Dongshaea marina: one gene and its partner. The protein of the gene in region 2 interacts with the protein of the main gene of each other region in a pairwise test. Links are inferred from orthologs where the notes say so. Each region holds a gene or a part of one and is shown on either strand. Other genes may lie near its edges.

Region 1 (3,320 bases), 3.1 Mb from region 2 along the record:
ATGCTAACCGGCGAGCCGATCGCGGTAAAAAAAGAGCTGGATTCTCAGCTTTCTGCCGGAACCATCAACAAGAATGGTACCCTGATATTCCGCGCCGAAAAAGTGGGTGCGGATACGGCTCTGGCCAACATTATCCGCCTGGTGAGAAGAGCGCAGAACTCCAAGCTGCCCATTGCTCAGTTGACCGATAAGATAGCCGCGGTATTTGTGCCAGCGGTGATCCTGGTCGCCCTCATCTCTGCTGTGATCTGGTATGTGGCGGGTCCGGCTCCGGCACTGACTCATGCCCTGATCGTATTCACTACTGTGCTGATCATCGCATGTCCCTGCGCCCTGGGTCTGGCAACTCCCCTGTCGATTATTACCGGGGTGGGGAAGGCCGCACAGCTGGGTTTATTGGTGCGTAACGGAGAGGCTCTGCAGAGTGCCAGTAAGCTGGACACTATTATCGTCGACAAAACCGGAACCCTGACCGAGGGCAAACCCAGTGTCACCGAAATTGTCCCACTCAATGGATACCGGGAAGACGAGCTCCTGAGGCTGGCCGCCAGTCTTGAACAATCATCGGAGCACCCCCTGGCAGAGGCTATCGTTGAGTCGGCGAAACAGCGAGGGCTGCAATTACAAAAGGGGAGTGACTTCAGGGCGACTTCGGGCCTGGGAGTTGAGGGGCGGGTGGGTCAGCAGCAGATCTATCTTGGTAACGAAAAGCTGATGAGTCGCCAGCAGATTGATACCAGTGTAGCTAAAAACAGCCTAGATCAATTTTCCCGGCAGGGAAAGACCGCGGTCTATCTTGCCGTGGATGGAGTCCTGGCCGGAATTATTGTGGTGGCAGATGCTATCCGTGGCGATTCTCTTCAGGCAATTGCGCGCTTACATCGCCTCGGAGTGAAGGTGGTGATGGCAACCGGGGATAATCCTAAAACGGCCGCGGCAGTTGCAGATAAGCTTGCGATCGATGATTTCAGGGCCGAGATGCTGCCAGAGCATAAATCGAACCTGGTTTATGAGTTACAGCAGCAGGGACTCCATGTCGGAATGATCGGGGATGGGATCAATGATGCTCCGGCCCTGGCTAAGGCGGATGTGGGTTTTGCGGTTGGAACCGGAACCGATGTGGCAATCGAGTCTGCAGATATTGCCCTGATGAGACCTTCTCTGCATGGCCTGGCGGATGCGATTGAGCTTTCGCGAGGAACCTTAAGAAACATCAAGGAGAATCTGTTTTTTGCCTTTATCTATAACGGACTGGGGATCCCTATTGCGGCAGGCGTACTCTATCCCTTTGTCGGGATCTTGCTCAGCCCAATAGTGGCGGGAGGTGCGATGGCCTTTTCATCCTTTACCGTGGTCACCAACGCCAATCGGTTACGCCGCTTTAAGCCTAAGACGCGAGATGTGTGAGTTGGCTGAAAACTGCTCTTGAATACCCATAAAAAAATCCGCCAGTTGGCGGATTTTTTTATACAAATGACTGAAGATTACAGAGATTCAGTAAAAGTACGGGAGATCACGTCACGCTGCTGCTCAGGTGTCAGAGAGTTAAAGCGAACTGCATATCCGGAGACACGAATCGTCAGCTGAGGGTATTTTTCCGGGTGCTTGACCGCATCTTCCAGAGTTTCACGCTGCAGGACGTTAACGTTCAGGTGCTGACCACCTTCAACCACAGGCTCTGCAGTCATAGGTACTTCACGGTAATCAAACTGGCCCAGCTCGTTCAAAGCGACCGTTTGATCTTCCTGATAGTTTCCTTTGGCACACAGGCAACGCGCCTGCTGGTTCTCTTCATCTAACAGCCAGAAAGAGTTCAGCAGAGCTTCATTTTCAGTTTTAGTGATTTGAATGCCTTTAATCATGATGCTGCTCCTAACATGCAAGCGATGTGTCTCGAAAATGTAATTAAATTACGTAATTTTCGAACCGAACGAGGGGGGATTTGCTTTAGCCCTTCGCTTTGTATGGTTGAATCCTACAACACATATTTGCCCATGTCTATTTGATTTTGGTCAATAAATGAAGTTTTTTTTGGCGGTTTAGCCAAGGTTTAGTTTGAGCTATATCAATAAACCTGCACTTTATATGGTTTTACTGGATCTTGGTTGTGCAGACTGCCTTTTCTTAATGTTGTTTTTTTTCATTCAAAACCGCTATTGGCCCTGATTCGCCGCCTGCATGCGAAAAGATTGATCCCTTCGGAGCTGGCACAAAGGCGGAGGGTTTTTTACAATAGCGCTCAATCTGTCCTTCGCGCGGTGGCGCGGGGAGCCTCAGTCTCACTTTTCTAGGGCGTTACTATGAAAGTCAAAACACGTTTTGCGCCGAGTCCAACCGGTTACCTTCATGTTGGTGGAGCGCGAACCGCGCTGTACTCCTGGTTATATGCCAAGCATATGCAGGGTGATTTTGTTCTGCGTATCGAAGATACAGATCTGGAGCGTTCCACTCAGCCCGCGATCGATGCCATTTTGCAGGGAATGGAGTGGCTGGGATTAGGCTGGGATGAGGGTCCCTTTTACCAGACCAAGCGCTTTGATCGTTACAACCAGTTGATCGATCAACTCATCGCCGAGGATAAGGCTTACCGTTGCTACTGCTCTAAAGAGCGCCTTGAGGCGTTGCGCGAGCAGCAGATGGCTGCTGGTGAGAAGCCCCGCTACGATGGACACTGCCGTGACAATGACTGCAGTGAACACTCTGCAGATGCTCCACACGTGATCCGTTTTCGTAACCCTCAGCAGGGGAGTGTAATTTTTGATGATCATGTTCGCGGGCATATTGAGATCGCCAATAGTGAACTGGATGATCTGATTATTCGTCGTACCGACGGGGCACCGACCTATAACTTCTGCGTGGTTGTTGATGACTGGGATATGGAGATCACTCACGTGGTGCGTGGTGAGGACCATATCAACAACACCCCACGTCAGATTAATATCTATAAGGCTCTTGGAGCTCCGGTTCCTGAGTTTGCTCATGTGTCGATGATCCTGGGTGATGACGGCGCCAAGCTTTCCAAGCGTCATGGTGCGGTCAGCGTCATGCAGTATCGGGATGATGGTTTTCTTCCCGAAGCCTTGCTGAACTATCTGGTGCGCCTGGGCTGGTCATCAGGCGATCAGGAGATCTTCTCTATTCCTGAGATGATCGAGAAATTCTCACTGGATGCGATTAACAAGTCCGCTTCGGCCTTTAATTCTGACAAGCTGTTGTGGCTCAATAACCACTACATGCGCACCATGGATCCCGCCTATGTAGCGGATGCTCTAAAGTGGCACTTTGAGGATCAGAAGATCGATCCAAGTCAGGGGCCAGCA
Region 2 (3,063 bases):
GTTGGTCCATGCACTTCGAAGGCAGGCTTTTGTATTCAGAGGTGATCGGACCAACCAATACAGAGGCCAGCTTTTCTTATCTCGAAGAGTTAAAACAAACCCTATTCGAAAGCTCCGAAGGTATTCAATCCCCCTGGGTTATCCTACATGATGGTCGCCAGTGGGAGATGTCATCAGCAGATGCAAAATCGGCAAACGATGCCATTACCGATTGGTGCTGCGAGAATAGCTGCGTCCTATTTGCCATCGTCTTATCGAGTAAAATGCAACGTTTTGCAGCCGATATCGTGTTCAAAGAGCAAAGCATTTTGAGATTTTATTTTGATTACGATGAAGCCTACCAAGCTTGTTTAGATAAGCTTACCGACGCCCAACAGCAAAAGTAGATCTAATTGTGCACTGCTTTCTGAGTAGCTCCAATGCTATAAGGTAACCCTCTCAGATAAGCCATCTGAGAGGGGTTTAAAAGTCCTAAACCTAAACTCCCAAACCAGAGAGCGGCGCTACTCTTCAGGAATACAGCTCAGATATAAGCGGGTCTGGGCCTTGGTCAGATCAACTTTGGATAAACCATGATTCAGGGCCTTAAGTAACTCCAGGCTGTCGGAACGCAGCTTAGGAAAGATAGCATACCGTGGTGAAGAGTTAATCGGTTCAGAGCTATGAGCAAACAACTGTAACTTGTCCGGATAAAGCTTTCTTAACAGGGCATAACCTGCGCAGAGTTCGATCGGGAAGAGATCGATCTTCTCCTCAAGCAAACGCATGAAATTGATGCTATCACTGCTCTTTCGATGCACATGGATCAGTAACTCCTTCTCAGCTTGCTCAAACTCTTTTCCATAAAAATATCCCAGGGTTCCGCCGATATGATATTGATCCAGATCCTTCATGCTGTTCCACTCAAATCCATTTGGGAAACGAGATTTAAGGTAGAAAAAGTTCTGATTCAGATAAAAAACCGGGCTGCTGAAGTAAAAACTATTTTCCCGCTTCTTACTTTTCATCCACATCAGGCTGCCATTACTGACTCCCCCTCTGGCCAGATGAAACGCCCGCTTCCATGGGTAGAATTGATACTCGGTTTGATATCCACTGTAGCCAAATGCCTGGGTTACAAGCTCTGCCAGGATCCCTTTTTCGGGAAGGGAATCAGAAATATAGGGAGGAAATTCACCGACACTCAGCTCAACTCTCTTGTCAGCCGCCGAAGAAAGCGAAACAACTGCCATCATCAAAGCAATAACAATAAGTCGCATCGAACAATCCCTTGCTCCTGTTCCCTTTCAGTAAGTCTAGGCGATGCTAACGTATGTAACTTGCGGCTTTGGACCAGTATGGCCTGGTTGCACATACAAAAAATCCGGAGCGATTAGCTCCGGCTTTTCTCAAATTCAGGGTAAATTAGTGACCCTTGCCACCACAGCAGCCCTCATGGCCGCCCTTACCGCCACAACACTGGTGATCGTCGCCCTTACCATGACCACCACAGCCATGGTGCTCTTCATGATGGTGACCACAGCCACCGGCACCATGCACATGCCCGTGAGCCAGCTCCTCTTCGGTCGCCTCGCGAACATCCTTGATCATCACTTCAAACTTCAGAGGCTCACCCGCTAATGGATGGTTTCCATCCACAACAACGTAATCGGTAGCCACTTCAACGACTGTGACCGGCAGATCGCCATCGTCGGTCTGTGCCATGAAGCGATCACCCTCGGCTACTTCCATGCCATCGAATACATCGCCCGGGATCTGCTGACGCAGCCCATCAACATACTCGCCATAGGCCTGTGCTGGCTCAAGCTCAACGCTGAAGCTATCACCTCTAACTCGTCCGGTAATCGCCTGCTCAAGGCCCGGAACCAGCATTCCACTGCCATGCAGATAGATCAAAGGCTGACCATCCATATTGCTGTCCAGCAACTCATCTTGTTTATCGCTCACACTGTAATGAAGGGTGACAACGCTCTGCTCTGATACTTTCATGGTTAGGCCTGCTAGAAATTCTCTGATAAGGGAAAGGAGTAAGGCCCCCAGGGGGCCTTCAGGTAGACAGGTTCATTTACACAGGGAATTAGTTTGCCTACCCGGGGTTTATTCTAAGCCAAAATGCAGGGGCATACCACAACTAGCCATCCGGAGCCCTTTCAGGGCTTAAAAACGCCGATCATCTGAGCCGGGGCTTCTTGGCTTGACGGCTCATCCATCAGCTGCTGATAGTCACAAAATGCACAACGCATCTCCTGGCCCTGTTCGCCATCACGGTACTGCATGCCATCAAGCTTCTCGCACTTTGGACAGCTGGCACCGGCGATAAAGCGCCACCTTGATTCCCTTTGCATCCTGCCTCCATTACCATGATCAAAGGCTCATCATAGCCGATTCACTCTCTCGCACAATATTCCCTTGCTCACAGGTTAAATCCTGAGCTAGGATAGCAGCATGATAAAGAGACACTTCATGCTTGCGCTATCTGCGCTGCGCTTTTGCCTGCGCGCCCTGCTCCCCTATATCTGCCGATAAATCGGTACAGGATAGATCTATCCATCAATTGTTTATTTTTTTAATCAACCAGATATAGGACAGAACCATGAAAAATCTTTGCCCCCACTGGTCCCGGTTTGAATACCTGCACCAGGGAGTCACCAACCCGAATATCATCCTTCAGGGTACTCACAGCTATTTCAGCGGCTACTACGATGGCCGATTTGAAGATGTCGCGGTACGCTACCTCCATGGCGATCGCTACAGCCGGGATCCCCAAACCGGCTGGAAGCCAAAGTGGCCCATCGACAAGTTGTATATCGGGGATTATGTGCAGATCGCAGCCGGTGTCATTATCCTGATGGGAGGCAATCACACTCATAATCAGGAGTTTATCAGCACCTATCCCTTCCTGAAGCCGGAAGCCCTCGAGCGAAGCTATGAAAGCCGAGGTGATACCCGGATCGGCAACGATGTATTGATCGGAACCCAGGCCCTTTTGATGCCCGGAGTCAGTATAGGGGATGGAGCCATCATCGCGGCCCGCGCCGTGGTCACCCGAAATGTCGCCCCCTA

What was found.
Region 1: the proteins of DB847_RS02455 (region 2) and grcA interact in binary tests that used the Escherichia coli proteins (3 or more experiments, as listed by UniProt). The link is inferred for Dongshaea marina from one-to-one orthologs.

Annotation. Positions count from the first base shown.
Region 1 is NZ_CP028897.1:3,613,392-3,616,711, reverse strand. The notes cover bases 174-3,167. They hold grcA (autonomous glycyl radical cofactor GrcA), read right to left. Parts: upstream 1,863-3,167; coding sequence 1,485-1,862; downstream 174-1,484. Other genes in these bases: gltX (glutamate--tRNA ligase), read left to right, coding at 2,301-3,167; DB847_RS16930 (heavy metal translocating P-type ATPase), read left to right, coding at 174-1,407. Outside these bases: more of DB847_RS16930, read left to right, coding at 1-173; more of gltX, read left to right, coding at 3,168-3,320. UniProt on the Escherichia coli protein: Acts as a radical domain for damaged PFL and possibly other radical proteins.
Region 2 is NZ_CP028897.1:474,712-477,774, reverse strand. The notes cover bases 198-2,934. They hold DB847_RS02455 (FKBP-type peptidyl-prolyl cis-trans isomerase), read right to left. Parts: upstream 1,990-2,934; coding sequence 1,405-1,989; downstream 198-1,404. Other genes in these bases: DB847_RS02445 (CatB-related O-acetyltransferase), read left to right, coding at 2,594-2,934; DB847_RS02450 (YheV family putative metal-binding protein), read right to left, coding at 2,151-2,345; DB847_RS02460 (substrate-binding periplasmic protein), read right to left, coding at 504-1,259; DB847_RS02465 (hypothetical protein), read left to right, coding at 198-386. In the rest of the region: more of DB847_RS02465, read left to right, coding at 1-197; more of DB847_RS02445, read left to right, coding at 2,935-3,063. UniProt on the Escherichia coli protein: Folding helper with both chaperone and peptidyl-prolyl cis-trans isomerase (PPIase) activities. Chaperone activity prevents aggregation of unfolded or partially folded proteins and promotes their correct folding.